4 regions of the Rahnella sp. ChDrAdgB13 genome follow, and region 4 is predicted to be linked to each of the others. Evidence: predicted binding sites of a transcription regulator. Region 4 holds the regulator's gene; each other region holds the start of a gene.
What was found. The regulator PurR, encoded in region 4, represses purine synthesis genes. The targets are predictions, from matches to a motif close to CANGCAAACGTTTGCNTG.
Positions count from the first base shown of each region.

Region 1: glyA (serine hydroxymethyltransferase) is a predicted target of PurR. The motif match lies at 5,050-5,067, and genes of this name have one in related genera.
Region 2: rbsD (D-ribose pyranase) is a predicted target of PurR. The motif match lies at 2,393-2,410, and genes of this name have one in related genera.
Region 3: J8X26_RS03625 (NCS2 family permease) is a predicted target of PurR. The motif match lies at 4,325-4,342, and genes of this name have one in related genera.

Region 1 covers NZ_JAEMGT010000018.1:48,452-56,249, reverse strand. The annotation lists gene J8X26_RS06710 (nickel/cobalt transporter) at 1-235, opposite strand, end outside; gene J8X26_RS06705 (DUF1007 family protein) at 226-804, opposite strand; gene csiE (stationary phase inducible protein CsiE) at 1,091-2,371, shown strand; gene J8X26_RS06695 (3-phenylpropionate MFS transporter) at 2,368-3,528, opposite strand; gene glyA (serine hydroxymethyltransferase) at 3,692-4,945, opposite strand; gene hmpA (NO-inducible flavohemoprotein) at 5,289-6,479, shown strand; gene glnB (nitrogen regulatory protein P-II) at 6,556-6,894, opposite strand; gene glrR (two-component system response regulator GlrR) at 7,048-7,798, opposite strand, start outside.
Region 2 covers NZ_JAEMGT010000005.1:46,208-54,005, reverse strand. The annotation lists gene rbsC (ribose ABC transporter permease) at 1-441, opposite strand, end outside; gene rbsA (ribose ABC transporter ATP-binding protein RbsA) at 448-1,953, opposite strand; gene rbsD (D-ribose pyranase) at 1,961-2,380, opposite strand; gene kup (low affinity potassium transporter Kup) at 2,595-4,463, opposite strand; gene ravA (ATPase RavA) at 4,731-6,239, shown strand; gene viaA (ATPase RavA stimulator ViaA) at 6,242-7,711, shown strand; gene asnC (transcriptional regulator AsnC) at 7,732-7,798, shown strand, end outside.
Region 3 covers NZ_JAEMGT010000008.1:14,017-21,814, reverse strand. The annotation lists gene J8X26_RS03640 (methyl-accepting chemotaxis protein) at 1-984, shown strand, start outside; gene J8X26_RS03635 (bifunctional diguanylate cyclase/phosphodiesterase) at 1,004-3,097, opposite strand; gene J8X26_RS03630 (glutathione S-transferase family protein) at 3,364-4,032, shown strand; gene J8X26_RS03625 (NCS2 family permease) at 4,458-5,825, shown strand; gene J8X26_RS03620 (Na+/H+ antiporter) at 6,522-7,798, shown strand, end outside.
Region 4 covers NZ_JAEMGT010000054.1:4,528-12,325, forward strand. The annotation lists gene punC (purine nucleoside transporter PunC) at 1-891, opposite strand, end outside; gene punR (DNA-binding transcriptional activator PunR) at 1,028-1,933, shown strand; gene purR (HTH-type transcriptional repressor PurR) at 1,970-2,995, opposite strand; gene J8X26_RS28050 (YnhF family membrane protein) at 3,329-3,418, shown strand; gene J8X26_RS15195 (C40 family peptidase) at 3,583-4,485, opposite strand; gene J8X26_RS15200 (Grx4 family monothiol glutaredoxin) at 4,949-5,290, shown strand; gene rnt (ribonuclease T) at 5,403-6,086, opposite strand; gene gloA (lactoylglutathione lyase) at 6,223-6,630, opposite strand; gene J8X26_RS15215 (alkene reductase) at 6,793-7,798, opposite strand, start outside.

The DNA of each region.
Region 1 (7,798 bases), on a different contig from region 4:
TCAGACTGAAACCCGCGAGCGTTATGCCCGACTGCATGGGGTTTTCTTTCACCTGCCGTAGCAAACCTGCCAGTTCCTGATGCAGTTCGCGTTGCCAGATAATGCTGCTGAGCAGAATTCGCGGCCAGTAATGAAACAGAGCAAACACCCCGCCCGTCAGCAGGATCAGAAATACCGCCAGCGGCCATAAATCCCGCCAGGAAAAAGTTTTCGATGGCGTTGAAATTAATGACATTCGAGTGTGACCTTCTGGGCAAATTGCTGACCAAGATCCATATCTTCCGGCGGCGCATCAGCCTTATCCAGAGACAGCGCATAGTTTTGCAGCGAGGCATTGGGTTTTGGCGTAAACAACGCCAGCGTGCAGCGTTTTTCCAGCTCAGGCGGCAGATGCAGCGCGGTGTTGTCTTTATACGTCATATCCACAAAATACGAAGGATCAAAGGTGGAGAATTCCATCGGTTTGCCTTGCAGCACTTGCGGCTTTGCCAGCGGCAACACAAATTCCAGCACCGCCTGATCGCCTTTACGCGACAGCTGATACTCGCTCGGTAAATCGAGGTATTTCACTGGTTTTCCTTCACGATAAAAATCCGTGAAGTAGTGCTGGCTGAGCACCCTTGCCATCACTTCAGCCGCCAGTTTCTTCCAGATATCGGAACCGGGTTTGGCGTTCTGCGCGTCGTAGAGCAAATCTGCCGAGGTGATTTCGTCCATCGTCCATACCATTTTCAACCCGGTCAGCGAGGTTTCATTGGCCACCAGCGTCGTCTGCATATCAATAAAGCTGTGCGGGTGCGCCATGACGCTGGCAGGCAGGCAAAAAAGCGCTAATCCCAGCCATTTTGCATGACGTTTTGCATTACGAAAAAGGGGCCGGTTCCTGTTCGGATTCAAAGTCACATCCCTATAAAGTGCCATGATATTGTTACTTAGTAACACTATTTTGCTGTGCAATTAAGCAGTCGTCAAAAATATCTGTGATCTGAGTTGTAAGCCGGAGTAAAACCCAATCCCGCGGCCTTATTGCGGGCATCCGCTTTGCTATGCTTGACTAATAATTTCAGGCGATACCTTTTTGGCAGGTGATATGAATCCAGAAAAACAGCCCTCCCCTGCGCTTTCCGCTACGCAACGCCGCTGCCACGTGTTGCTGATGCTGTACGCGCCGCTGACGGCGGTTCAGCTGGAGATCATCAGTGAAATTAACGGCGTCGGATTGGCCACAACCTGGGAAGATCTGGCGGAAGTGACCTGTGAAATTCAGCGCATCCATCACCTGGATGTGTTGCAGTACAGTGAAAAACAGTGCCGCATTCAGGGTGACAGTCTCGCCCAGCGTCTGTGTTTATTTCAGGGCTTACGCCGCACCTTACGTATTTCACCGGATTTCGTCTCCCGCCACTTTATTCCCTGGCTGCACATCGCGTTTGAGGGCCAGACCTGCCCGAAGGCCGCGCTGCGCACCGACATTCTGGGCATGATCCTGGAAGATTGCGGCGCGCTGTTGCCCAAACCGCTCAGCGTGCACGATCGCCAGCTGATGCAGATTTGCCTCCAGTATTGTTTATGGCAAAACGACCGCCCCACCGGCTTAAATTTCACGGAACAACAGCGCCGCTGGCTGCGGGAAAAACCGGAATACGCGGCAGCGCGTGAAATTTATGTTCAGCTGCAAAGCCTCAGTAACGGTTTGCTGGATGACTGCGAGTGCGAATTTTTTACCCTGATGCTGCGCATGTTAAAAAACCACAGTTACCAGAGTTCCGGTTCGACGGAAGATCAGCGTCTGCTGCTGGAAATTGAAAATATGGTGGCGCGCTTTCAGGAAATCGCCGGCATGAAATTCAGCAGCTACGAAGGGCTGGTCGGCCAGCTTTTTGCGCATCTCGGTCCGGCCATTGAGCGCTGCCATTTCGGTATTGGTATCGATAATCTGATGCAGGAAGAAGTGAACAGGATGTATCCGCGTCTGGTACGCACCACGCGCGAAGCGCTGAAAGGGTTTGAACACGAATACCTGATCAGTCTTTCAGAAGATGAAATCGGGCTGGTGGCGATTACGTTTGGCGCCTGGCTGATGCAGGGAAATGCCTTGCAGGAAAAACAGATTTTGCTGCTGACGCATAACAATCCGCAGCTGGAAGAAGCAGTCGAGCAGCAACTGCGCGAAGCCACGCTGCTGCCGCTCAATATCAAGTATCAGACGCTGGCAGATTTTTATCAGTTCGGCGCGCCGGGCGGCGTGGCGATGATTGTCACACCTTATGCCATCCGCAGCACCGACGCCGATCCTTTAGTCATCCACACTCAACTGCCGCTGGCGAAAGAGCAGCGAAAACGTATCCGCTCGCTGCTCGAAGCGCCCTAGCTGGCTGACGCCTCCGGTGCGGACGGCGTGACCTGCGGACGCAGGAAAATCGCCGGTACCGCCAGCAGCGCCATCACCCAGAATAATCCGGCGTGAAGATGCTCGAACAGGAAGCCGGAAACCATCGTCATCACCGCCACGCCGCCGCCCATCGCCAGCGCGGAATACACCGATTGCAGACGGATCACCTGATCACGCGGACGCGCCGCGATAAACCGCATTCCCGCCAGATGGCAGACAGTGAAGGTACCGCAATGCAAAATCTGAATCATAATCAGCCACAGCAGCCCGGTGAACGCGCCCATCATTCCCCAGCGCACCACGCCGCAGATGGCGGAAAGTAACAACAGATCCCGCGCCGACCAGCGGCTGAACAGTTGTTTGCTGAAGGTAAACACCAGCACTTCTGCCACTACGCCCAGCGACCACAAATAGCCGATGGTGGTAGAGGAATAGCCGACATCCTGCCAGTAAATCGCACTGAAACCATAGTAAGCGGCATGTGCGCCATGCAATAACGTCACGCATAACAGGAACCGCCAGACCGGTTTTTCGCCGAGCAATGCTTTCCATGAAATGGCCGGTGCGCCGCTGGTTCGTGGTTCACCGACCGGTTTCACACTCGGGCGCAGCAACATCCCCAGTAGCATTGCCGCCACGCCAGCCGTCAGCGTATAGAGGATTGCGTTATGCCCGTAGACCTCAACCAGTTTGCCGGTGACCGCCGAGCCAATCACAAACGCAATCGAGCCCCAGACGCGCACTTTGCCGTAATCCATATTGATCTGGCGTTGCAGCGTGCCCGCCAGCGCATCGGTCAGCGGCACCAGCGGCCCGAAGAACAGGCTGAAACCGGCGATGTTGATCATCAGCCATGCCCAGCCGTTGCCGAACCAAAAGCCGACCGCAAACGCCAGCGTGAGCAACGCCAGGATCCGCAAACCGGTGATGAGATGCGAAGGGTCTTTGATGGAAGGCGAAATGATTAACGTGCCGAGAAAACGGGCGACTAAACCAGCGCCAAGCAACAGGCCGATGCTTTCGGAGGAAATGCCCTCGCCTTTAAGCCACAAGCCCCAGAAGGGAAGAAAAATACCGTAACTGAAAAAATAGGTGAAATAACTGAGTGCAAGCCAGCGCGTGGAACGCAATTCCATAAATCCTCCGGTGTGAGGCCAATACTTTGACAAAGCTCACAATCGCTAGCAATCCGCAGACGCTTTCTTACTCCAGTAATGTCTGCCAGCTCACAAATTCTGATACATGCCCATAAAAAAACCCGCCGGAGCGGGTTTTAGCAGCTTTACGGCTTCGCAAATATTACGCGTAAACCGGGAAGCGTGCACAGATGTCGAGAACTTTCTGTTTAACGCGTTCGATAGTGGCTTCATCGTTCACGTTGTCCAGCACGTCGCAGATCCAGCCAGCCAGTTCACGCGCTTCAGCTTCTTTAAAGCCACGACGGGTGATAGCCGGAGTACCGATTCGCACGCCTGAAGTCACGAACGGGCTCTTCGGATCGTTAGGCACGCTGTTTTTGTTGACGGTGATATTAGCGCGACCCAGTGCAGCATCGGCTTCTTTACCGGTCAGGTTTTTATCAACCAGATCCATCAGGAACAGGTGGTTGTGCGTGCCGCCGGAAACCACTTTGTAGCCACGATCCAGAACCACAGCCACCATTGCCTGGGCGTTTTTAGCCACTTGCTGCTGGTAAGTTTTGAACTCAGGTTCCATCGCTTCTTTCAGTGCTACCGCTTTACCGGCAATCACGTGCATCAGCGGGCCGCCCTGGCCGCCAGGGAAGACGGCGGAGTTCAGTTTTTTGTAGAACTCTTCGTCACCGCCTTTCGCCAGAATCAGACCGCCGCGCGGGCCAGCCAGCGTTTTGTGCGTAGTGGTGGTCACGATGTGCGCGTGGGGAACCGGGTTCGGGTAAACGCCCGCGGCAATCAGACCGGCAACGTGTGCCATATCGACGAAGAAGTACGCGCCAACGCTGTCTGCGATTTCGCGCATTTTTGCCCAGTCAACGATACCGGAGAAGGCTGAGAAGCCGCCGATGATCATTTTTGGTTTGTGTGTTTCGGCCTGACGCTTAACGTCGTCATAGTCGATGTCGCCGCTTTCGTCGATGCCGTAAGGCACTACGTTATACAGTTTACCGGACAGGTTGACCGGTGAACCGTGTGTCAGGTGACCGCCATGGCCGAGGTTCATCCCCAGAATGGTGTCGCCCGGTTGCAGCAATGCGGTGTAAACCGCGAAGTTCGCCTGTGAGCCGGAGTGTGGCTGAACGTTAGCGAAATCTGCACCGAACAATTCTTTTGCGCGGTCGATAGCCAGTTGTTCAACGATGTCGACGTACTCACAACCACCGTAATAACGTTTGCCCGGGTAGCCTTCGGCATATTTGTTGGTCAGCTGCGAACCCTGAGCCTGCATAACGCGCGGGCTGGTATAGTTTTCTGACGCAATCAGCTCGATATGTTCTTCCTGGCGAACAACTTCTTTTTCCATTGCTGCCCACAGCTCAGCATCATAATCGGCAATGTTCATTTCACGCTTTAACATCCGCATCTCCTGACTCAACAAACTAAAAATAAACGCCCCTTCCGGGTTCTGCGCAACAGTGTAAATGTTTAGGCCGCCTTCGGATAGGGTCAGTTTCAGGTTTTTAAGCAAACGATTGGCTCCAGATACAGCAAGGCTTTGATCTGCGAACCTCAACCCATAATCAAGGGATAAATTTTCAACTGAACATGCTCAAATTTCAGCTTTGTGACTCAGCCCTCACCGCACACGTCACCTTAAAAAGCCCTTACCCCTTTAGGGGGTGTTTACAGAAATTGTGGATTTATATAAGATGCATTTAAAATACATGTTTAATGAAATTTAAAAAGACACGGAGTTCACTATGCTTGATTCAGCCACTATCGCTACCGTTAAATCCACCCTTCCTTTGCTTGCGGCAACCGGCCCGAAACTGACCGCACACTTCTATGACCGCATGTTCGAACACAATCCCGAGCTTAAAGACATCTTCAATATGAGCAACCAGCGCAACGGCGATCAGCGTCAGGCGCTGTTTGATGCCATCTGCGCCTATGCCACCAATATTGAAAATCTGGCTGCACTGTTACCGGCGGTTGAACGTATCGCGCAAAAACATACCAGTTTCATGATCCGGCCTGAGCAATACGATATTGTCGGCGGTCATCTGGTGGCGACTCTGGATGAAATGTTCAGTCCGGGCCAGGAAGTGCTGGATGCGTGGGGCAAAGCCTACGGCGTTCTGGCGGGCGTATTTATCAATCGTGAAGCAGAAATCTATAAAGAAAGCGCCGAAAAAACCGGTGGCTGGAGCGGCACCCGTGAATTCCGCATTGTGGAAAAACAGCCGCAAAGCGAACTGATTACCTCTTTCCTGCTGGAACCTGTAGACGGATTGCCGGTAGTGGATTTCCAGCCGGGACAATATCTGGCGGTGTATATCCGCGATGCTTCCCTGGAAAATCAGGAAATCCGTCAGTATTCCCTGACGCAGGCACCGAACGGCAAAACGTACCGCATCGCGGTAAAACGTGAAGGTCAGGGCGCGGTGTCCAACTTCCTGCATCACTTTGCGCAGCCGGGCGACATCATTCATGTTGCCGCACCGCACGGCGATTTCTTTATGGATGTCGGCGAGGCCACACCGGTCGCGCTGATTTCCGCCGGTGTCGGTCAGACACCGATGTTAGGCATGCTCAACACGCTGGCGCAGCGTGGCCATAAAGCGCCTGTTCAGTGGCTTCACGCCGCCGAAAATGGCGCGGTTCATGCATTTGCCGGTGAAGTGAAAAGCGCGCAGACTCATCTGCCGCAACTGGAAAGCCATGTCTGGTATAACCAGCCCCGGACGAATGACTTGCCAGGCGAAGATTTTCAATATCAGGGACTAATGGATCTGAGCAAAGTCAGCGATAAAATCAGTGATCCGGCGATGCACTTCTACCTGTGCGGTCCGGTGGGCTTCATGCAGTTTGCCGCAAAACAACTGCTGGCACTGGGCATTGCCGAAGCCAACATTCACTACGAATGTTTCGGCCCGCATAAAGTCATCTGACTTTGAGAATACCCGCGCTGAAAAGCAAAAAGGCTGACGCAATGTCAGCCTTTTCTGTTTCAGACGCGGAATGAAATCAGATAGCTTCTTCGTCCTGCTCGCCGGTGCGGATTCGCACTACGCGCGCCACGTCGAACACGAAGATTTTGCCATCGCCGATTTTGCCGGTCTGCGCGGTAGTCATGATAGTTTCAACACAGGTATCCACGATGTCATCTGCTACCACAATCTCGATTTTTACTTTTGGCAGGAAATCGACCATGTATTCCGCACCACGGTACAGTTCGGTATGACCTTTCTGACGACCAAAACCCTTCACTTCGGTCACGGTCATCCCGGTGATCCCAACTTCAGCCAGTGCTTCGCGGACGTCGTCGAGTTTGAACGGCTTGATAATCGCATCAATCTTTTTCATGGCGGACCCTTATAATCATTCGTTTGCTCCCCGCCTTCCTGAGCGGCAGCATGGTTCACAGTCTGGTTTCGGATGCCGTAGCATGCGAAGGCGCTAAAGGTATCATAGTTCAGCGGCAGGAATGTACCCGATGCCGCTGAAAGTAAATTCCCGTTACTCTTTAAAATCCGTGGCTTCCAGCTCGTGGCGGGAAAGCAACTTGTAAAATTCGGTGCGGTTACGCCCGGCAATACGGGCGGCCTGCGTCACATTGCCTTTGGTAATTTGCAGCAACTTACGCAGATAATTCAGTTCGAACTGATTACGCGCATCGGCAAACGTCGGCAGCGCAGTGTTCTCGCCTTCCAGCGCCTGCTGAACCAGCGCTTCGCTGATGACCGGCGCAGAAGTCAGCGCAACACATTGCTCAATCACGTTCACCAACTGACGCACATTGCCAGGCCAGCTCGCCGCCATCAGCCGTTTCAGCGCATCGGTGGAAAAACTGCGGACGAACGGCTTGTGCCGCTGCGCCGCCACGCGAAGCAGGTAATTTGCCAGTAGCGGAATGTCTTCCGCCCTTTCGCTCAGCGTTGGCAATTTCAGGCTCACGACGTTCAGACGATAAAACAGATCTTCGCGGAACTCGCCTTTTTCCATCGCTTTAGGCAAATCGCGGTGCGTGGCAGAAATAATCCGCACATCGACGTCGATATCCTGATTGCTGCCCAGCGGGCGGACTTTACGCTCCTGCAAAACGCGCAGCAGTTTGACCTGCAATGACAGCGGCATATCGCCGATTTCATCGAGGAACAACGTACCGCCGTTGGCTGCCTGGAACAGCCCTTCACGGCTGCTGACCGCACCGGTAAAAGCGCCTTTGGCGTGGCCGAATAATTCAGATTCCAGCAACTGTTCCGGCAGC
Region 2 (7,798 bases), on a different contig from region 4:
GTTGGTATAAACCATCGTGATACCGCGCAGCAGTAACATCATGACCAGCGTGGCGATAAACGCCTGCACCTTGCCTTTAGCGACAATCAAACCCGTGACAGCGCCGACACCTGCACCCAGCGCCAGCGCGCCCGCCACTGCAACTAAAGCATTCACTTCCAGCCCGACAATTGAAGCCGCCACCGCGCCGGTCAGCGCCAGCAGAGATCCGACGGATAAATCAATGCCGGAAGTGAGGATCACCAGCGTCATACCGACCGCCATAATGGCGTTAACCGACGTCTGCTGAAGGATGTTAAACAGGTTATTGAGCGTGAAGAAATTCGGGCTCATGGAAGAAACCACGGCAATCAACACCAGCAGTGCAATCAGAGACTTTTGCTCCAACAACCACTCTTTACTGATCCAGCGCTTTTTGGCTGGCAATGTCTGAGAACTCATATCTGATTACTCCTGCGTCACGCCGTATTGCTTGCCGACAGCGGCTGCCATCAACACTTCTTGTGTAGCCTGTTCTATCGGGAATTCACCGCTTAAATGACCTTCATGCATCACCAAAATCCGGTCACTCATGCCGATCACTTCCGGCATTTCTGAGGAAACCAAAATGATGCTCAGCCCTTCGCGCTTGAACTGGTTTATAAGCTGGTAAATCTCTTTTTTGGCACCAACGTCAACGCCGCGCGTCGGTTCGTCCAGGATCAGGACTTTTGGCCGTGTCATTAATCCGCGGGCAATCGCCACTTTTTGCTGATTACCCCCGGAAAGCAGGCCAATGGTCTGCATCATTGATGGCGTTTTAATATTGAAGAGGCGGATAAAGTCGCCGACGGCTTGCTGTTCTTCCGCATGTTTGAGTCGTCCGCCGCCGTGGCTGAAATAACGCAAAGCGGTCAGCGACATATTTTCTTTCACAGACATGCCCAGCACTAAACCATCACGCTTACGGTCTTCAGAGATATAAACGATGCCGTTCGCCAGCCCGTCCTGCGGTGAATGGGTGACGACTTCGCGCCCATCAAGCGACACATAGCCACTTTTACGCGGCAACGCGCCGTAGAGAATTTTCATCAATTCGGTACGGCCTGCGCCCATCAAACCGGAAATCCCGAGAATTTCACCGCTGTGCAGATCAAAACTGACGTTATCCACACCCGGCCCGCTGACATCACGTACCTGCAGACGCAGCGCACCGCGCTGATGATTAATACGCGGATACTGTTCTTCGAGGCGGCGACCGACCATCATTTCAATCAGCGAGTCTTCTTCCAGCGAACTGACCGGACGCTCTGCGATAAACTGACCGTCACGGAATACGGTCACGTCATCACAGATTTCGAAGATTTCTTTCATACGGTGAGAGATATACACCACGCCACAACCCGCAGCTTTCAGCTCGCGGATCACGCTAAATAAAGAGGCAGTTTCGGTGTCGGTCAGGGCATCCGTCGGTTCATCCATGATGATGACTTTGGACTCAAAGCTCAGCACCTTGGCAATTTCGACCATCTGCTGGTCGCCAATTGATAATTCGCCCACCAGACGATTGCTTTTGTAGCGCAAGTTCAGGCGTGCCAGCAGTTTATCGGCTTCGGCATACATCTTTTTCCAGTTAATGCGGCCAAAACCGTTCACAAACTCCCGGCCCAGAAAGATGTTTTCAGCGATGGTCAGCTGTGGGATCAGGTTCAATTCCTGATGGATGATGCCAATTCCGGCTTCCTGAGAAGCTTTCGGGCCATTAAACGCCGCTTCCTTACCGAGAAAATGTACTGAGCCGGCATCTTTCTGGTAGATGCCGGTCAGCACTTTCATCATGGTGGACTTGCCCGCGCCGTTTTCTCCCACCAGCGCCATCACACGTCCCGGATAGACGCTGAGCGCCGCGCCGGAGAGTGCTTTCACGCCGGGAAAGGCTTTATCAATGCCTGTCAGTTGCAGCAAAGGTTGCATAAAGACCTCAGAAGGTTACGCCGGCACACAGAATAATGTTCGCGTAGGGCGAACATTCCCCGCTGCGGATCACAGCCCGACTTTTTTCGCTTTGCGCTTTGAATGCCTCATGACTGACGTAATCCAAAGCAATGGTGTTTCCCTGGTGTTGTTCGAGTTGTGTCAATCGGGCGAGTAACGCTTCATGGAGTTGAGGATTTTTAGTGAGGATTTCCTCTGCGAGGATAGCCCGCTCAACCTGCATCTCGTGTGTCACTACCTCTAAGACTTGTAAAAAGGTGGGCACTCCCTGAGTTAGCGCCAGATCGATGCGTTGGCAAGCTGCTGGCACCGGAAGTCCGGCATCGCCAATAACCAGCTGATCGGTGTGACCTAACCGGGCAATAACATTTGAGATTTCGGCATTTAACAGCGGTGACTTCTTCATTGTGTACTCCTACAGCGAAACGTTTCGCTCACGGATGAGTTTATGAGACTCAGCGGGCAAGGCAACGAAGATGTGATGGAATTGTGATCAGCGTCGAAACGTTTCGCTGAATGATTCAGAAACCACGCAGAAATTTGAGTTTGGTGATTATTAAAGGGGGTGAAGAAATAAAACAGGGCACCCGAAGGCACCCTGTGAGCGGCAGAAAAAAGCGTTAAATTTCTACCTGTGTACCGAGTTCGATCACGCGGTTCGGCGGAATTTCAAACTGATCCGGTGCACGCAATGCGTTACGGCTAAGCGCCATAAAGAGTTTGCCACGGAAGTAGAGATACCACGGGCGCTTGGTCAGGATCAGCGATTCGTGCGACATAAAGAACGAGGTTTCCATCATCCGGCACGGCAATCCTTCCAGACCACAGCGGTGGAAGACTTCTTCCACATTCGGCGTTTCTTTAAATCCATAACTCGCCACCACGCGCCAGAATGTCGGCGAAAGCTGCTCAATGGTGACGCGCCGGACGTTATGCACATAAGGCGCATCTTCCGTTCGCAACGTCAGCAGGACAACACGCTCATGCAACACTTTGTTGTGTTTGAGGTTATGCAGCAGCGCAAACGGGATCACGTTGATGGCGCGCGACATATATACCGCCGTGCCCGGAACACGAACCGGCGGGGATTTTTCCAGGGACGCGATCATCGCTTCCAGAGAATTGCCGTGTTCGTTCATGCGGCGCATAAGGCGGAAGCGCTCGCTTTTCCAGGTGGTCATGACGATAAACATGCACAGGCCGAGCGTCAGCGGCAACCAGCCGCCGGAGAACAGTTTTGTGGCGTTCGCGGCAAACAGCGGGATATCCATAAACAGCAGACCGATCAACAAAATCCCAACCAGAAACGGTTTCCAGTGCCAGTTTTTGAGCGCCACCGTGCAGGAAAGAATACTGGTCAGCACCATCGTACCGGTCACGGCGATACCGTACGCCGCCGCCAGATTGCTCGAATGCTCGAAGCTGGCGATCACGATAACCACCGCGAAATACAGCAGCCAGTTAATCGCAGGGATGTAGATCTGACCCGCTTCCATTTCTGAGGTGTGGATAATACGCATCGGCGGCAAATAGCCCAGACGCACAGCCTGACGGGTCAGGGAGAACACACCGGAGATAACGGCCTGGGACGCGATAATGGTTGCCAGCGTCGCCAGAATCAGTAAAGGAATCAGCGCCCAGTCAGGTGCAAGCAGAAAGAACGGGTTTTTGATCGACTCCGGGTTTTTCAGCAGCAACGCGCCCTGACCGAAATAGTTCAGCACCAGAGAAGGCAGCACGACGGTGAACCAGGCCAGACGGATAGGGAATTTCCCGAAGTGGCCCATATCGGCATACAGCGCTTCCACACCGGTAATCGACAGAACGACCGCGCCGAGTGCCAGGAAGGAAAACGACTTGTGCTCGATAAAGAAGTTAACCGCCCACATCGGGTTCATGGCGCGCAGCACTTCCGGGTTCTGCATGATGCTGTTCACACCGAGCACCGCCAGCGTCAGGAACCACAGCAACATGACTGGCGCAAAAAGTTTGCCCACGATGCCGGTACCGTGCTTCTGAATAACGAAAAGCAACGTCAGGACAGTAATAGAAAGAGGGACAATATAGGGATCGAGTGAAGGTGCTGCGATTTCAAGACCTTCCATCGCGGAAAGAACGGAAATAGCCGGCGTGATCACCACTTCACCATAGAAGAAACTTCCCCCGATCAGGCCGAGAATGACCAGAACGGCGGTGGTACGTGCCGACGTATTTCTGCCCGCCAGAGACATCAGCGTAAGAATACCGCCTTCACCTGCGTTGTCTGCCCGCATCACATAAGTGAGGTATTTGAGCGAAACAATGAGGATTAACATCCAGAAAATCAGAGAGAGAAAACCAAAAACGACGCTGGGTTCAACGTTGAAACCATAGTGACCAGAAAAGCACTCTCTTAAGGTATAGAGAGGACTGGTACCAATGTCGCCATAGACCACACCAATGGCGGCCAGGGTTACTGCTGGGAGTGACCGTTTATGTTCAGTGCTCATATTTCGTTTCTTTTTTGCTCGAACATCCGTAAGCGATGCGTGCGCTCAGTCTTATGATGCCCACTAAAAGGCGCACAGTATGCACGAATAAATCAGATTGCCTACCCTTAAATGTGCAGCTAAACCGCCATTCAGATGAACGCGGTCACAATTCTGATAATAGAAAATTTTTACTAATCAACAAGCTATAGCGTTAAAAATAAACGTGGCATATCGTCATAAGCCAGTACACTATTCAACAACTAAATGGAAACCGGAAGAGACAGTATGGCGCAATCCCCCCTTCTGGCAGAACGGATAGCCCGTCTTGCTAACGCATTAGAACATGGCCTGTACGAGAGGCAAGATGCCATACGCCTGTGCCTGCTGGCGGCCCTGTGCGGGGAGAGCGTTTTTCTGCTTGGCCCGCCGGGTATTGCAAAAAGTCTGATTGCCCGCCGTCTGAAATTTGCTTTCCGTCACGCACGCGCTTTTGAATATCTTATGACGCGCTTTTCCACGCCGGAAGAAGTCTTTGGTCCGCTGTCGATTCAGGCCCTGAAAGATGAAGGCCGTTATCTGCGTCTGACTGAAGGTTATCTGCCGGAAGCGGAAATTGTTTTCCTGGATGAAATCTGGAAAGCAGGACCGGCCATCCTTAATACGTTGCTTACCGCCATCAACGAACGTCGTTTCCGGAATGGCGAACGCGAAGACCCTATTCCGATGCGTCTGCTGGTCAGTGCGTCTAACGAACTACCGGAAGCCGACGGCGGTCTGGAAGCGCTGTATGACCGCATGCTGATTCGCCTGTGGCTGGATAAAGTGCAGGATAAGCAGAATTTCCGCTTACTGCTGACCAGCCGTAATAATGAAAGCACCAATCCGGTGGCGGAATCCCTGAGTATCAGCGATGAAGAATACCAACAATGGCAGCCGGAGATCGATAAAGTCAATCTTTCAGACAGTTGCTTTGAACTGGTGTTTCAGCTTCGCCAGCGCCTTGATGCACTCGACACGGCGCCTTATGTTTCTGACCGTCGCTGGAAAAAGGCACTCCGCCTGTTGCAGGCCTGCGCCTTCTTCAGCGGCCGGGACACTATTACTCCGATAGATCTGATTCTTCTGAAAGATTGTCTGTGGCATGACCTGAATACCTATCAGCTGCTGCAAACCCAAATCGAGCAACTGATCACCGAACAGGCTTATCAGCAGCAAACCTTGCTGATGAAAATCCAGCAGCTCAACCAACAATGGATGCAATACCAACAGCAACAAAGCTCCCGCCAGTCGATTAAGCTGAGCAAAAAAGCCGGTATTTTTAGCCGTAAGCCACAATACAGCCTGCCGGATGCGCTCGTTGCCAGCGGAGTGACGCTGTTGCTGCAAACGCCTTTGCATCTGCACGAGATTAAAGTCACGCATCTGCTTTTTGAACGCAGCGTTCTGGAAGAGTGGCTAAATAAAGGTGGCGTTCTGAAAGCCAAACTTAACGGGATTGGTTTTGTTCAAACGGTTGATGCCGAAATCGATGATAAGCAGCAATTACTGGTGCTGGATGTCAGCCGCCAAAGTACGCCGCTGACGCTGCCGGGTAATGAACACATCGCGGTGCCGGACGAAATGAAAAATACGCTGAATGACCTGAACGCAAAACTCGCTCAACAAAGACATGAGTTCGGCCAGCAGCAGAACTGCCTGTTTGTTCCCGCGACGTGGATGGCAACGATTGAAGCCAGCCTGTTGCAGGTTTCTGAACAGCTCCGTCTCCAGCAACAAACCTTCAGCGGTCACTGATCGTGTTTACACTGGAATCTCTGGATCTTCTGCTGGCGATCAGCGAAGGAGAATTGATCGAGGAACTGATCGTCGGGTTACTGGCCGCGCCAGCCCTGGCGATTTTCTTCGAGAAGTTTCCGAGGCTGAAGCGCGCACTGACCCGGGATCTTCCTGAATGGAAATTACGTCTGCGCCAGAGGATCCACGAAACCCCGGTGCCCCCGGATCTGGCAAAAGAGTTTTATCTCTATCAGCATTGTCAGCAAACTGATGCCGTGACGTTTCAGTCAGAGCTGGGATCCCTGCTTGATGAGCTGGCGCGGCTGAATTCCCCGTTTGCGACCGAAGCCCGTACCTTGCGGGAAAATAATGAAACCTCCCGCACGGCGCAGACCGGTAACAGTTTTCAGACCTTATTCCTCCAGCGCTGGCGCCTGAACCTGACATTCCAGACGGTGAACGTTCATCATCAGTTGCTGGAACAGGAGCAGGAGCAGCTACAGGAAGAATTGTTACAACGCCTCGAACTGAGCAGCGAGTTGTCTCCTTTACTGGCAGAGAACGATACCGCCGCAGGCCGGTTATGGGACATGAGTAAAGGAAAGCGTCTTCGGGGCGATATCCAGTCGCTGGCACGTTTTGGCGCTTTCCTCCAGCAGCAGCCGGAACTGATGAAACTGGCAGAACAGCTCGGGCGCAGCCAGACGGTAAAAACCAGCCCGCATGAAGATGCCAAAATGGAAACGCACCGGCTGATGGTTCGCGAGCCGGCGACGGTGCCGGAAGAAGTGAATGGCATTCATCAGAGCGATGATATTTTGCGTCTGATGCCCACCGAGCTGGGCACATTAGGAATTCCGGAACTGGAATATGAATTTTACCGGCGTCTGCTGGAAAAACGTCTGATGACCTACCGGCTGCAAGGCGACGTCTGGTGCGAAAAAGTCGTGAGGCGTCCGGTGGTCTATCAGCAGCAGGAGCCACAGCCGCGTGGCCCTTTTGTCGTCTGCGTGGACACGTCAGGTTCGATGGGCGGCTTCAATGAGCAATGTGCGAAAGCGTTCTGCCTGGCGCTGCTGAAAATAGCGCTTGCCGATAACCGTAAGTGTTACATCATGCTGTTTGCCAGCGAAGTGATCCATTACGAACTGACTTCTGCCGGCGGGCTGGATCAGGCGTTACGCTTTCTCGGGCAACATTTCCGCGGCGGTACTGATCTGGCTGCCTGCCTGAATGCCACGCTGGACAAACTGGCCTCTCCGCAATGGCACGACGCAGATGCGGTCGTCATCTCTGATTTTATCGCCCAGCGCTTACCCGATGAGGTGCAAAGAAAAGTAAAATTGCTGCAACGGGAAAAGCAGCACCGCTTCCACGCGCTGGCAATGTCACACTACGGAAAGCCCGGAATTCTGCGCATATTCGATCATATCTGGCGCTTTGATACCGGCGTTAAAAGCCGCGTTCAGCGACGCTGGCAGAGAAATTAAGCTTAAAGAGAAAGATAACCATGACTGAAATCTATCAGCTCGACGAGCTGGATCGCGGGATTCTGAACGCGTTGATGGAAAATGCCC
Region 3 (7,798 bases), on a different contig from region 4:
CTGGTGGGATTTGCTTTCCTGGTTTCGCTGGCGATGGCGTTACTGCTGGCGCGTAATCTGGTGAAACAACTGGGCGGCGAACCGGCGTATGCGGCGTCGATCATGCGTGAAATCGCCGCCGGAAATCTGGCGGCGAAAATTGAGTTGAAACCGGGTGATACCGGCAGCCTGCTGGCCTCGCTGGAAGGCATGAATCAGCAGCTCAATAAAACCATTAATCAGATTATGGAAGGCAGCGAATCCATCAGTCACGCGGCGAGTGAAATCGAGCAGGGCAATACTGATTTGTCGCAGCGCACAGAAGAACAGGCGGCGTCGCTGGTGCAGACCAGTTCAAACATGCAAAACCTGACGACGACCGTCAGCCAGAACGCCGAAAATGCCCGCGAAGCCAGCGCGCTGGCGCATGAAACCTCGAAAACGGCTTCTCAGGGCGGCGCGATTGTGACCGGCATGCAGGCGCATATGCGCGATGTTTCCGGCAGTTCCCGCGAGATTATCAACATTATCAGCGTGATTGAGGGCATCGCGTTTCAGACCAACTTGCTGGCGCTGAATGCTGCCGTTGAAGCCGCCCGTGCCGGAACGCAGGGGAAAGGGTTTGCCGTGGTCGCCAGCGAAGTGCGCGTGCTGGCGCAAAAAAGCGGGCAGGCGGCGAAAGAAATAAAAGACCTGATCCAGGGGACGGTCAGCAAAATCGCCGAGGGGTCGCAGCAGGCAGATCGCGCGAGTAAAGCGATGCAGGAAATTGTCAGCTCGGTGAATAAAGTTGCCGGTATCGTCAGTGAAATTTCGACCGCGAGTTCGGAGCAGCACACCGGCATTCATGAAGTGGGAATTGCGGTCGACCAAATGGATCAGGTCACGCAGCAGAATGCGGCGCTGGTTGAACAGGCCGCTGCCGCCGCGCAATCCCTGACGGAACAGAGCATCGAGTTGCGCAATGCCGTGCGTTATTTCCGCACGGCGGCGCTTCAGGGCTGAACGTCAGGGCAGAACACCATCAGACTTTATCGATGATGTTCAGCCGGGGTTCCCAGTCAGAATCGGGATGCTGGGCAATCTGTTGTGGTGTCATCGGACGCCCCAGCAGATAGCCCTGCAACGTGTCACAACCCAGTTGCGTCAGGAAATCCTGCTGCTGGGTAGTTTCCACGCCTTCGGCCACGACCTTAAGATTCAGCGTCTGGCCCAGCGCAATAATCGCCGAAACAATGCTGGCATCTTCACTTCCGGCAATCAGATCGTTAATAAACGCGCCGTCGATTTTCAGCTCGCTGGCGGGAAGTCGTTTGAGATACAGCAAGCTGGAATAGCCGGTACCGAAATCATCAATCGACGCTTTGACGCCGTACTTCGTCAGGCGTTCGAGGATTTCTACGCTGACATCCGGGTTGCGCATCGCGGTCGTTTCGGTGACTTCCAGCGTCAGCATTTCCGGCGGGATCTGATGACGCTCAACGGTATCAATCACCATTTCCACCAGATTGGCCTGCTCAAACTGCAAAGTGGAGAGGTTTACGGCAACGGTCCAGTTTGTGTGTCCGGCAAGATGCCATTCACGCAGCTGGCGGCACGCTTCGTTAAGCACCCATTCGCCAATCGGAATGATCAGACCGGTTTTTTCCGCCAGTGGCAGGAAAACATCCGGGCTCAGCGTGGTGCCGTTGCGTTCCCAGCGCAGCAGTGCTTCAAACCCGCAAACCGGCCCGTAAGGCGCAATAAATTTCGGCTGATAATGTAAGCGCAGTTCGTGGTGTTCAATCGCCAGACGCAAATCATTGAGCATCTGTAACTGATTTTGCGCATTAGCGTTCATCGACGGCTGGAAGAAACTATGCCCGTTACGGCCTGAATTCTTGGTGTGGTACATCGCCGCATCGGCATTGAGCATCAGCTCGCGCTCGTTTTCGCCGTCGCCCGGATACACCGCAATACCGACACTGGCCGACACCAGCAATTCATAGCGGGAAACGTAAAACGGACGCGCAATCAGATGCACCAGCCGGTCGGCCAGCTGAGAAGCGTCACCCGGTTCGGTGATTTCCACCAGCAGGATAAATTCATCGCCACCCAGACGCGCCAGCGTATCCGTCGCGCGCAGCTGGGATTGCAGGCGTTCCGTCACCGAGATCAGCAACTGGTCGCCGATATGGTGGCCGAACGCGTCATTGACCGCTTTAAAACCGTCGAGATCGAGAAAAAGCACGGCAAACTGAGATTCACCGCGTGATGCTTTCTGAAATGCCTGGCTGAGACGGTCTTCCAGCAGCAAACGGTTTGGCAGCCGCGTGAGATTGTCGTGCAGCGCCAGCTGCGTCAGTTCGCGGTTTGCTTGTGCCAGCGACGACGCCAGAATGGAGGTGCGCGCCTGCATACGGCCGTCGAGAATCGAAATAATAAGCGTGATCGCCAGAATCGCCAGCGTTACCACGATCACCAGCAGCGCCAGCCAGTTGTTATCTACGCCACTGAACGCTGCCATACTGTGGCTGTCCATCGGAAATTGCGCCGCCGCCATGCCGATGTAATGCATGCCGACAATCGCCGTGCCCATGATCACCGCCGCGCTGATGCGCAACAGCCGGACATTCGGGGATTGCTGACGAAGATGAAACGCCATCCACAGCGCCGCGCCCGAGGCGACAATCGCCACAACCACGGACAGCGCAACCCACCAGTAATCGTAAACAATGGGTGGCATCATCAGCATCGCGGCCATCCCGGTGTAATGCATGGCGGAAATTCCGCCGCCCATCAGCAATGCCCCGGCCAGTAAGCGCCCGGTCGGTAAATTCGGCAGGCAAACCAGCCACAGCGCAAAGACGGAAGAGATAATGGCGATGACCATGGAAAGCAGCGTAATAACCGGGTCGTAACCCATTGGCATGGCCGAATTAAAGGCCAGCATGCCGATAAAATGCATGGACCAGATACCGATGCCCATCGCAATGGCGCCCCCGCTCAACCAGAGACGGGAAGCCTTTCCCTCTGTCGTGGCAACCCGGCCCGCCATATCAAGCGCGGTATAAGAGGCAAGCATTGCAACAATGAACGAAAACATTACAAGCACATTGTTGTAATTACTGGAAAACATGTAAGGCTCCACACAGGCAGGGGGTCTATTTTAGATTCGGCGATAATGGCATTAAGATTTATTAAAGGCGAATGAAGTTACGATAATTTTTTTCGTGTAATTAAGATTAATCCGTAAGTGATTTTAATCAAATAAAAATAATTTCCGGCTTAATCTGCGGCTAATAAACCCGATAAACATCATGGTTTTTAAATGAATATGTTCCGGCTATTCAGGCCTTGTCTATAGTTAACAAATAATTAAATGAAACAGAGCGGAAGGTATTTATGATCACAGTGCATCATTTGGATAATTCACGTTCGCAGCGAATCTTATGGATGCTTGAGGAATTGAGTGTCCCGTATGAAATTCAGCATTATCAACGGGATAAAAAGTCGATGCTGGCGCCTGCTGCGCTGAAAAAAGTGCATCCTCTGGGCAAGTCGCCGGTGCTGGAAGACAACGGGCTGATCCTTGCGGAGTCCGGCGCCATCATTGAATACTTGCAGGAAGTTTATGATGAAGGCAGCACGCTTAAACCGTCGGCCTTCGCTGAACGTCAGCAATACCGCTACTGGATGCATTATGCGGAAGGTTCCCTGATGCCGTTGCTGGTGATGAAACTGATTTTCAGCCGCTTAGGCAAACCGCCGATGCCGTGGCTTATCCGTCCGCTGGCGGGCGCAATCGGACAGGGTGTGCAGAAAAATTATCTGGATAAACAAATTTATACCCATATGGATTATCTGGAGAAACATCTCGCCACCCATCCTTATTTCGCCGGGTATCAGTTCAGCGCGGCGGATATTCAGATGAGTTTCCCGATAGAAGCTATAAATGCCCGCGCCGGACTCGGACAATACCCACACTTAAATGCATGGTTATCGAATGTGACCGCGCGTCCGGCTTATCAGAAGGCGCTGGAAAACGGCGGACCTTTCACGATATTGCGTTAAGTCCGGGGTATTTTGTTGCGTTCGTGCGTGCCGTGATTGTCGTCATGAGCGCAATATCATCAGCCCGTGAAATAATCCTGTTCTTGTCCGTTTTGCTTTTGCCGTTCATCGCCGCAAAAAAACTGATGCGCAACCGATACCGCACAGCAAATCGCCAGCCGGCTGAATTTACATCACAACCGCGTTTTTATTGACCGAACAACGGTAAATTGTCGTCGATCGTAGTTGAAATGTGGGGTTTAAAGGCCGGATAATCGTTTGCTTAATTTTTCAGACCCGCCATACGCGATGTGAGTTAAACGTTTGCCTTGTAGATCTGACGCTGATTTCGGCGGTTTCAGGCTACGGGTAAGGAAGCGAACGTGCAGAAACGATTTCATAATGACCACGCCGGCTAATCAGTAAAGACATTCAGAGGATTTTCCATGTCGAGTCAACACCCTCAGACGGGCAGCGCTGTTGCGCCAAAAGGCCCGTTTGATGCATTTTTCAAAATCAGTGCGCGTGGCAGCAACGTCCGTCAGGAAGTGATCGCCGGTTTAACGACGTTTCTGGCGATGGTTTATTCGGTGATTGTGGTGCCGTCCATGCTGGGTAAAGCCGGATTTTCGCCGAGCGCGGTGTTTGTCGCGACCTGTCTGGTTGCCGGTTTTGGCTCGCTGCTGATGGGCTTGTGGGCGAATCTGCCGCTGGCGATTGGCTGTGCGATTTCACTGACGGCGTTCACGGCATTCAGCCTGGTGCTCGGCCAGCACATCAGTGTGCCCGTGGCGTTAGGCGCAGTATTCCTGATGGGCGTGCTGTTCACGATTATCTCGGTCACCGGGATCCGGTCGTGGATTTTGCGCAACCTGCCGACCGGCGTTGCGCATGGCACCGGCATCGGTATCGGCCTGTTCCTGTTGTTAATCGCTGCCAACGGCGTCGGCCTGGTGGTGAAAAACCCGCTGGACGGTTTACCGGTCGCGTTGGGCGCATTTACCTCTTTCCCGGTTGTGATGACCTTGCTCGGCCTGGCGGTGATTTTCGGCCTTGAGAAACTGCGCGTTCCCGGCGGCATTCTGCTGGTGATCATCGCGATTTCCGTGATTGGTTTGATTTTCGATCCTGCGGTGAAATATCAGGGCCTGTTCGCGATGCCTTCCCTGGCGGGCGCAGACGGCAAATCGGTCATTTTCGATCTCGATATCATGGGCGCGCTGAAAGCCGCCGTGCTGCCAAGCGTTCTGGCGCTGGTCATGACGGCGGTCTTTGATGCTACCGGCACCATCCGCGCCGTTGCCGGGCAGGCAAACCTGCTCGACGAAAACGGCCAGATCATCAGCGGCGGCAAAGCTCTGACCGCGGACTCCGTAAGCAGCATTTTTGCCTCTCTGGTCGGCGCTTCACCGGCAGCGGTCTACATTGAATCGGCAGCGGGTACAGCGGCAGGCGGCAAAACCGGCCTGACCGCCACCGTCGTCGGAGTTCTGTTTCTGCTGATGTTGTTCCTGTCACCGTTATCTTATCTGGTTCCGGCTTACGCGACCGCGCCAGCGCTGATGTACGTCGGCCTGCTGATGCTCAGCAACGTGACCAAACTGGATTTCAACGACTTCGTTGATGCGATGTCCGGCCTGTTGTGCGCGGTATTCATCGTGCTGACCTGTAACATCGTCACCGGCATCATGCTGGGCTTCAGCGCGCTGGTGATTGGCCGTATCTTCTCCGGAGAATGGCGCAAGCTGAACGTCGGAACGGTGGTTATCGCTGTGGCGCTCGTGGTGTTTTATGCGGGCGGATGGGCGATCTGAATGCCAGGCCGGGCATCAGGCGGCTTTGGCCGGTTGCACCGGCGGGCTGACTGAGAAAATTTCGGTTTCTCACATGCGGTGATCGCTTAACGCGCTGCGCCCAAACCGCCCAAAGGAGGAAAGTGCTTTTCCTCCTTTGGATTCCTCCTCGCTTTTTTACTTCGCGCTGTCGCTCGCTGGCTATGTTTCAGCAACCGCTGCGACAGGCTGGAAATCTTGCCGCTGCGCGGTTCCCTCTCTCGGTCCTGAAGCCCTGGGTCTTCAGGCCGCTCCGTTCGGCAAGATTTCTGAATCGCCCGCACAATCTTAAATTTAAAACCGATCTGCTTTTCAGAGAGTGAAATGGCGTGATTAAAAATTTTGCTGAACGGAGCGGCTTCGAGACCTGTGGCTCGAAGACCGAGAGAAGGAACCGCGTAGCGGCGAGATTTCGCGCCACACGCGGAAGCAACAGAGCACGTCCATCGACCCAGCGATAGCGCGCAGTTAAAAAAACGCAGGAATCCAAAGGGTTTCGTTTAAAACCCTTTGTGCCAGTTTGGGCGGCGAGCCCAAGGTTTTGACCTTGTCATAAACGTCAGTGCGTCGTAACCGCACGCATCGATTTAAAACATGTCCTCTTTTGATCTACTATTCCCTCTGTATGTGTCAGACCCCGTCTGATTGAAATCATAAAAACAAGAGTCTAAGGAAAGCATGGAAATCTTCTTTACCATTCTGATTTTGATTCTGGTGGTGTCGCTCTCCGGTGTCGTCACCAGAATGTTGCCGTTTCAGGTTCCTCTTCCATTAATGCAGATTGCTGTCGGTGCTTTGCTGGCCTGGCCGAATTTTGGTCTGCATGTGGATTTCGATCCGGAACTGTTTCTCGTCCTCTTCATCCCGCCGTTGCTGTTCGCCGATGGCTGGAAAACTCCGACCCGTGAATTCCTCCACCACGGGCGCGAAATTCTCGGGCTGGCACTGGTGCTGGTGTTGCTCACCGTCGTCGGTATCGGTTATCTGATTTATATGATGGTGCCGGATATTCCACTGGTTGCGGCGTTTGCGCTGGCGGCGGTGCTGTCTCCGACCGATGCCGTGGCATTGGGCGGAATTGTGGGCAAGGGCCGCATTCCGAAGTCGATCATGGGCGTGCTGGAAGGTGAAGCGCTGATGAATGACGCGTCCGGCCTGGTGTCCCTCAAATTTGCGATTGCCGTGGCGATGGGCACCATGATTTTCACCGTCGGCGGCGCGACCGTTGAGTTCCTCAAAGTCGCCATCGGCGGCCTGATGGCGGGTGTCGCGGTGACGTGGCTGTACAGTAAATCGCTGCGCATCATGAGCCGCTGGAGCGGCGATGACCCGGCGACACAAATCGTTTTCCTGTTGCTGCTGCCGTTCGCGTCTTATCTGATTGCTGAACACATCGGCGTGTCGGGCATTCTGGCCGCCGTGGCTGCCGGTATGACCATCAGCCAGTCGGGCATTATCCGTAACGCGCCGCTGGCTATGCGCCTGCGTGCGAACAGTGTCTGGGCGATGCTGGAATTCGTATTCAACGGCATGGTGTTCATCATGCTGGGCCTGCAATTGCCGGGCATTCTGGAGAACTCGATTGATCAGGCCACGCATGACCCGTCAATCGTCACCTGGCACCTGTTTGCGGACGTCGGGATTATCTATTTTGCGCTGCTGATCCTGCGTTTTGTCTGGCTGTGGGTGATGAAGAATTTCAGCAACCGTTTCCTGAAAAAGAAACCGCTGCTGTTTGGCAGCTACAGCACGCGTGAGTTGTGGGTGGCGTCGTTTGCCGGTGTTCGCGGGGCGATTACGCTGGCTGGTGTGCTGTCAATTCCGTTATTCCTCGCAGACGGTTCGGCCTTCCCGTCGCGTTATCAGCTGGTGTTCCTGGCGACGGGCGTCATTTTGTTCTCCCTGATTGCCGGTGTGATTGCTTTGCCGTTCCTGCTCAAAGGCGTGGTCGTGGC
Region 4 (7,798 bases):
CACCAGACTCGCATCAGTAAATATAGCCACGCCGAACAAACCCGCCACACTGACGCCATAACCTGCCAGCAGCCACGGCAGGATCTTATTCCCATCCGTTTTGCTGATCAGCACACGACACCCAAAACCGCCCAGAAGGAAAGCAATGGTCTGTGGAACATAGCTCAGGCCAATCACACCCGGCGAATACCCCATGTCGCTGAGAATAAACGGGGAACCAGTCAGCCACGCGAAAAAGCCGGCAGAGCAGGCGGCATAAATCATCACGTTACCGCTGTAAACCCGGGAAGCGAGAAGTTTCGCGAAACCGGTTTTATCAGCAGGAGCATGAACCTCTGGCGCATTTTCGCGCAGTGTGGACGTGGTGATAAGCAAGATAACGGCTACGGCGGTCAGCAGAACGAAAATCGCTTCCCAGTCAAAATGGTTGAGAACCCAGGCGCCCAGCAAAGGTGCCAGAGCAGGGGAAAGCGCAACCAGTGGCATGATGCTGGCAAAGGTTTTTTTAGCAACATCGGCAGAAAAGCGATCTACCACCAGCGCCTGCCAGGTGACGGCGGCGGCACAGACGCCGACAGCTTGCAGGAAACGCAGCGCCAGCAGGGCGCGGACATTCTCAACCCATAGCACGCCCAGACAACCGACGACAAAGAGCGCTAAGCCAATCAGCAATACCGGCTTGCGGCCAATCTTGTCGGACAACGGCCCCCACAACAGCTGACCGATGGCAAAGCCGCCAAGGAAAATACTCAGGCTGGCGCTGATCATGCCCGGGCTGGTCATCAGGCTGCTTTGCATCGCGCTGAAGGCCGGAAGGTACATATCGGTCGCTAAAAAGCCAAGCATGCTCAGCCCGGCAAGATAGAGCATAAATCCAAGTGAGGGTTTCATTATTGTCTCTTTAATTTATTTATTGCAGATGATTTGACGCGGAAATCGTATCGGATGCGGAGTTTAACGCTTTGATAACAGGCTTGTGAAACGCTAATATTTGCAATCTGCTATCAAAAATATTGAAGGCTAAACGATGTGGTCAGAATATGCACTTGAAGTGGTCGATGCCGTCGCCCGAACAGGCAGTTTTAGCGCTGCCGCGCAGGACTTGCACCGGGTTCCTTCTGCCATCAGCTACACCGTTCGCCAGCTTGAACAATGGCTGGCCGTTCCGTTGTTTGAACGCAGACATCGCGACGTTATTCTGACTCCTGCCGGTAAAGTTTTTGTCGACGAAGCGCGGGTTCTGACAAAAAAAATGATAGCGACCCGCCGCCAGTGTCAGCAGGTCGCCAATGGCTGGCGCGGAGAATTACGGGTGGCCGTTGACCGTATCGTTAAACCTGCGCGGACACGGCGGCTGGTGCTGGATTTCTATCGCCATTTCCCTGATACCGAACTCATCATTCATTCGGAAGTCTTTAACGGTGTCTGGGACGCGCTGGTCGACGGGCGGGCGGATGTCGCCATCGGCGCGACGCGGGCGATCCCCGTCGGTGGACGGTTCAATTTCCGCGATATGGGTTTTATGGACTGGCATTGTGTGGTTAGCGCGCAACATCCGCTGGCCCAGACGCAGGGAATACTGAGTGACGATCAGTTACGGCCTTATCCGGCGCTTTGCCTGGAAGATACATCGCGGACATTGCCGAAACGCGATACCTGGACGCTGGATAACCAGCGGCGGCTGGTGGTTCCCGACTGGACGTGTGCATTGGAATGTCTGAACGAAGGTTTATGTGTTGGCATGATGCCGGTTCACCGCGTGACACCCTGGATTGAACAGCAAAAATTACAGGTACTGTCGCTGGAAAATACCTTTCCGGACAGCCCGTGCTGCCTGACGTGGGATCAGAGCAATCCGTCGCCTTCGCTGGCCTGGCTGCTTGAATACATGGGAGACACGGAAACGATGAACCGGGAATGGTTGCGCGACTGAGAAAAAAACGCCTGCGGGACAGGCGTTTATTGAAAGTTAACGGCGGTAATCGCGGTACGGGCCGTCGGCTACGGAACGGCGCTCAACCAGTTTGGGATGCACTTCAATAGTCTGCGACTCTTCGCGTTTGCTGATAATTCTGTCCAGCAGCATGGTAAAGGCCATTTCGCCCAGACGTTCTTTTGGCTGATGAACTGTCGTCAGTGCCGGTGAGAAATAGCGCGCGTTACGCACGTTATCATAGCCAATCACGGAAATATCCTGCGGTACGCGCAGGCCCAGTTCATCGGCGGCACAGATTGCCCCCATCGCCATCACGTCACCGCCACAGAATACAGCCGTCGGGCGGTTTTTCTGCATCAGAATTTTGTGCATGGCCTGATAGCCCGATTCCGGCTCAAAGTCGCCCTGAACGACCCATTCTTCACGAAGAGGAATATTGGCTTCCGTCAGTGCTTTCACAAAGCCCTGGAAACGGCCGCCGCCGGTGTTTCGCGCCAGTTGCCCAGGGATCACGCCGATATCGCGATGACCGCGTTCAATCAGATAACGTCCGGCCATATAGCCGCCTTCAAACGCGTTATCGATAATGCTGTCGGTGAAATTCTTACGCGCTTCGCCCCAGTCCATCACAACCATCGGGATAGAGCGGTATTCTTCAAGCATATTCAGCAATTCGTCCGGATACTCCGCGCACATCACAAGTAAACCGTCGACGCGTTTTTGCGCCAGCATTTGCAGGTAGGCCTGTTGCTTCTCCAGATTATTGTGTGAGTTACACAAAATCAGCGTATAGCCTTTTGAGAAACAGCTGTTCTCCACGGCCTCAATCACTTCGGCGAAGTAGGGCGCTTCACTGGACGTTGCCAGCAGACCGATCGTTTTGGTGTTATTGACCTTCAGGCTGCGTGCCACAGCGCTGGGAGAATAGTGCAACTCTTTGATTGCAAGGAGAACCGCGGCTCGGGTTTCTTCGGCGACGAAACGGGTTTTATTGATGACGTGCGACACGGTTGTGGTGGAAACGCCAGCGCGCTTTGCGACATCTTTAATCGTTGCCATGTAAAAAATGACTCCTGTGCTCACGTGTTTCAGCACGTTAGCATTATGTTAATCGTTTGCTTGCGTGGATTTAACTGCTGACTTCGAAAAGGGCAGTGAAATCGTTGGGTGGATTCTTCAGAGTGAGGCGTGAAATGCTCTCGGGTGAAATCGACCGGCACACAGGCGTGGTAACCGACAATTTTCACTTATAATGCAGGAAAGTGGAAGTAAAATTGTCATGAACCTGGTGTCATTCAGCACAAGATTTTCAATGCGAATTATGAGAAAATGCGTTGGCACACATTCAGTGTGGCTATACGAACGCCACAATTTGATCCGTAAGGGGGTTTAATGGACAGCAACCTGAAATTTTCTTTGATCACTACGGTCTGCGCTTTGCTCGTGATTATTGCTTTCAGTTTCACCGCAGTGATGAACTGATTTGCGCGAAAGCCGCAATAAAAAGGGCGATTACCTATAACAGGAATCGCCCTTTTCAATTTTACGCAGTCACCCATTCCGCCGATACTCTTCCCTGCAGAAACTCTTCGTTAAATGCTATTCAATGGCTGATTAGCGAAACTTCAGACTTAACGAATTGTTTATTATCGGATCGTCTTAGGGGTCATTACCCGTCGTGCGCCTACATAATGATCTTGCCAGTAATCGTCACCCAGTGAGGTGATCTTAATGTCTTCGCCGGTGCGCGGTGACTGGATAAACTTCCCGTTTCCTACGTAAACACCGACATGGTCTGCGGCGCCGCGGTTATTAATCCGGAAGAAAACCAGATCGCCGGATTCTAATTCACCCCGTTTGACCGGGGCCGCATCGCGCAAGTGGTACATTTCATTCGCTGTGCGGGGCATTTTAATACGGATCAAATCTTTGTATGCGTAGTAAACCAGTCCGCTGCAATCGAAACCTGTATTCGGTGACGTTCCGCCCCAGCGGTAAGGTTTGCCGACCTGGTGCATCAGCTTGGTCATCGCGGTTTGTTGTGCGTGCTGATAACGTTTCTTGTGTGTTGCGCTGAGCGTTATCGGTTTACTGTCTTCTTCACGTAACTTTTTGCCTTTGCGGTGGCGGCCATACGCTTCTTTTTTACTGGCCTTTTCACTGCTGTTTTTAGCGAGAGAGCGGGTTTTCGTTTCCTTCCCTGCTTTCGCCTCGGCCCGGGTTGTCTTGAGTGTTTTTTCTTTTTTACTCTCGGCCCGCGTCTTTTTTACTGTTTTTTCAGAAGACGTCTTTCGCTTAACCAGTTCGGTACTTTTGACTTTCTTCTTCGAATTTTTTTCCTGAGTTTTAGGTTCTGAAACCGGCGCGACTTTGGTTTTCTTGCTGGTTTTCGCGGCTGCCGTTTTTCGCTTTCGGCGTTCTTCCGGCGTGACCTGGTTAACATGACTCTTTCGCTGGTCGGCAGCGACACGAGTCTGTGGCGACGCATGAGCCATATTCAGAAACAGCTGGGTAAAGAGCAGCACAAAAAGCGTGAACAGTAAGCGCATAGCTTCGTTACCATGAGTGGTAGGGTTAAACATCAGGGATGTCAGAGTATTGCCTAAAAGAACGAGACAAAACAGCACGAATTGCCTCGATTCTAGATCATATTGTGAGAAAAAGTTAATAGCTTTTTTTATGTCGAAATAACCGCCATTTTTAGTCAAAAAAATAACCACTTTTCATCATGTTATTATTTAAGTTAAAGAATGGGATTTTGCAAATCTGACATTATCGTGGAACGGCAAAAATGTTATTCTCGATGAATCTTTAAATATGTGAACCTGAACGCAAGCGCAAAAGATTGTTTAGCGAAATGCCAGTATTGAGAAAGACCCCACAAAAATTGGCGTTTTTATCTGGTGGCAGCCATCGTTACAATAGAAAGCATTGTGATTGCACACCGTCTCTGTGTGCTGCGCGTGAAGAGTAATGACCGTGACAGCCTGTACCGGCTTGAGGAAGCAAGAAATGACCACTCCAACGATTGAAAAAATTCAGAAGCAAGTTTCTGAAAACCCGATTCTGCTGTACATGAAAGGTTCTCCAAAACTGCCAAGCTGCGGTTTTTCAGCACAGGCTGTTCAGGCGCTGTCTGCGTGTGGCGAGCGTTTCGCTTACGTTGATATCCTGCAGAACCCGGATATCCGTGCTGAGATGCCAAAATTTGCTAACTGGCCAACGTTCCCGCAGCTGTGGGTTGATGGTGAGCTGGTTGGCGGTTGCGACATCGTGGTTGAGATGTTCCAGCGCGGTGAACTGCAACAGCTGATCAAAGAAACGGCTGAGAAATACAAATCCTCTGAAGAGTAATTCAGGGCGATTCAGAAATACCGTCAGCCTGACCCGGGGTTACCGGTAAAAAAAGAGCGACATTATGTCGCTCTTTTTATTTGTCATTTCGACTGCATGAAAGCCGCGAAAATTATTGCTGATTTTCTTCCGGTGCTTCTTCCACTTCGTTTTCATCCGCAGACAGTGCCAGCGGCCAGCCGCCGAGGCGTTTCCAGCGATTCACCAGCTCGCAAAACAGTTCTGCTGTGCGTTCAGTGTCGTACAGGGCGGAATGCGCCTGACTGCTGTCAAACACGATACCGGCGCTGATACAGGCCTTCGCCAGCACGGTTTGCCCGAGCACCAGCCCGCTTAACGCGGCGGTATCAAAGGTGGCAAACGGATGGAAAGGATTGCGTTTTAGCCCCGCACGTTCGGCGGCGGCCATCAGGAAACTGTGGTCAAAATTGGCGTTATGCGCCACGATAATCGCCCTGTTACAGTTCTGTTCTTTCATCCCTTTACGGATAACTTTGAAAATCTCGTGCAGCGCTTCGTATTCACTGACCGCACCACGCAACGGGTTGGTCGGATCAATACCGTTGAAAGCCAGCGCTTCCGGCACCAGCACCGAGCCTTCGAAAGGCTCAACGTGGAAGTGTACGGTTTCGTCGCTTTGCAGCCAGCCGTCCTCATCCATTTTCAGCGTGATCGCGGCAATTTCCAGCAGGGCATCAGTTTTGGCATTAAATCCGGCGGTTTCCACATCAATCACCACGGGATAAAAACCACGAAAACGACCTTTCAGGGCGTTAATGTCACTATTCTCGGCCATTAGCTTCTTAATCTTCATCGAATTCAGCGCGCATTATGACAAATTTTGTCACCCGTTACAGGGGCACGGAGAAATTGGCAATAAAAAAGGGCGCATCAGCGCCCCTGTCAGTGGTTAAGGCCATTATTGCAAAGGATTAATTTCCCAGACCCTGACCGGCATGTTTGGATTCGATCAATTCAATTTTGTAGCCATCAGGATCTTCCACGAACGCGATGATGGTTGAACCGCCTTTAACCGGGCCCGCTTCACGCGTCACTTTACCGCCCGCATTACGGATGTCTTCGCAAGTTTGCGCAACGTTATCTACGCCCAGCGCGATGTGACCATAGGCGGTACCGATGTCGTAGCTGTCTACGCCCCAGTTGTAGGTCAGCTCGATCACGGCGCCTTCACTTTCTTCGGTGTAACCCACGAAGGCCAGTGAATATTTGTACTCTGTATTTTCGCTGGTACGCAGCAGTCGCATGCCTAAAACGTCAGTATAAAAGCTGATTGAACGCGGCAGATCGCCGACGCGAAGCATGGTATGGAGTAAACGCATAATTTCCTCTTTATTCGCAGCATGATGATGATTATTTCAAGCCTAACTGATAGTGACCGGTTTGTCCGTAAAACGGCAATCAGTTGCTGAATGAGTGACCAAAAAAAGCGGCAACCGGAGGGCATCGGCTGCCGCAAAGAAGGTGTAAAAATTTATTATTGATTACAGCGTTGGGTAATCGGTATAGCCCTGAGCACCGCCGCCGTAGAAGGTTTCAGGTTTTGGTTCATTGAGTGGCGCATGTGATTTCAGGCGCTCGACCAGATCCGGGTTGGCGATGTAGCTGCGGCCAAACGCCACGGCATCGATGTAACCTTTTTCGATCAGCTCTTCGCCTTTTTCTGCGGTATACGCACCGGCACCGACAATCACGCCCTGATAATGCGCGCGGATCACTTCGCGGAATTCTGTGGTGTAAGGTTTGCCGCCCGCCCAGTCAGGTTCTGAAATGTGCAGGTAGGCCAGTTTACGTTTGTTAAGTTCATCCAGCAGATAGATTGCCGCTTCTTCCTGATCCTGACCGTTGTCGAGGCCGTTGAACGGGCCCATCGGGGAAATACGGATACCGACGCGATCAGCTCCGATGGCGTCAATGGCGGCGTCTACCACTTCGAGCGTCAGGCGCGTACGGTTTTCAATGCTGCCGCCGTACTGGTCTTCACGCAGGTTAGAGGCCGGAGACATGAACTGGTGCAACAGATAACCGTGCGCCGCGTGCAGTTCGATGTAATCGAAACCGGCTTCTGCTGAACAGGCTGCTGCGTGACGGAAATCATTCACAATGCCTGGGATTTCACTCAGCTCCAGCGCGCGCGGTGTCGGGCAATCGACGCGAATGGCGTGGCCTTGCTCATCACGCAGGCTGGTACGCGTATTAGGATTGACCGCTGAGGGCGCAACCGGCGTCTGGTTGTCAGGCTGAACGCTGTTGTGCGAAATGCGGCCGGTGTGCCAAAGCTGTACGGCGATGTGGCCGTTTTTCTGATGCACGCCGGCAACAATTTTTTTCCAGGCCGCAACCTGTTCCGGCGTGTGCAGGCCGGGTGCGCCCGCGTAACCTTTCGCCTGGAAGGAAACTTGTGTCGCTTCGGTGATGATAAGGCCGGAGCTGTGGCGCTGTGCGTAATATTCACCCATCAGCGGCGTCGGGATATCACCCGGTTCAATG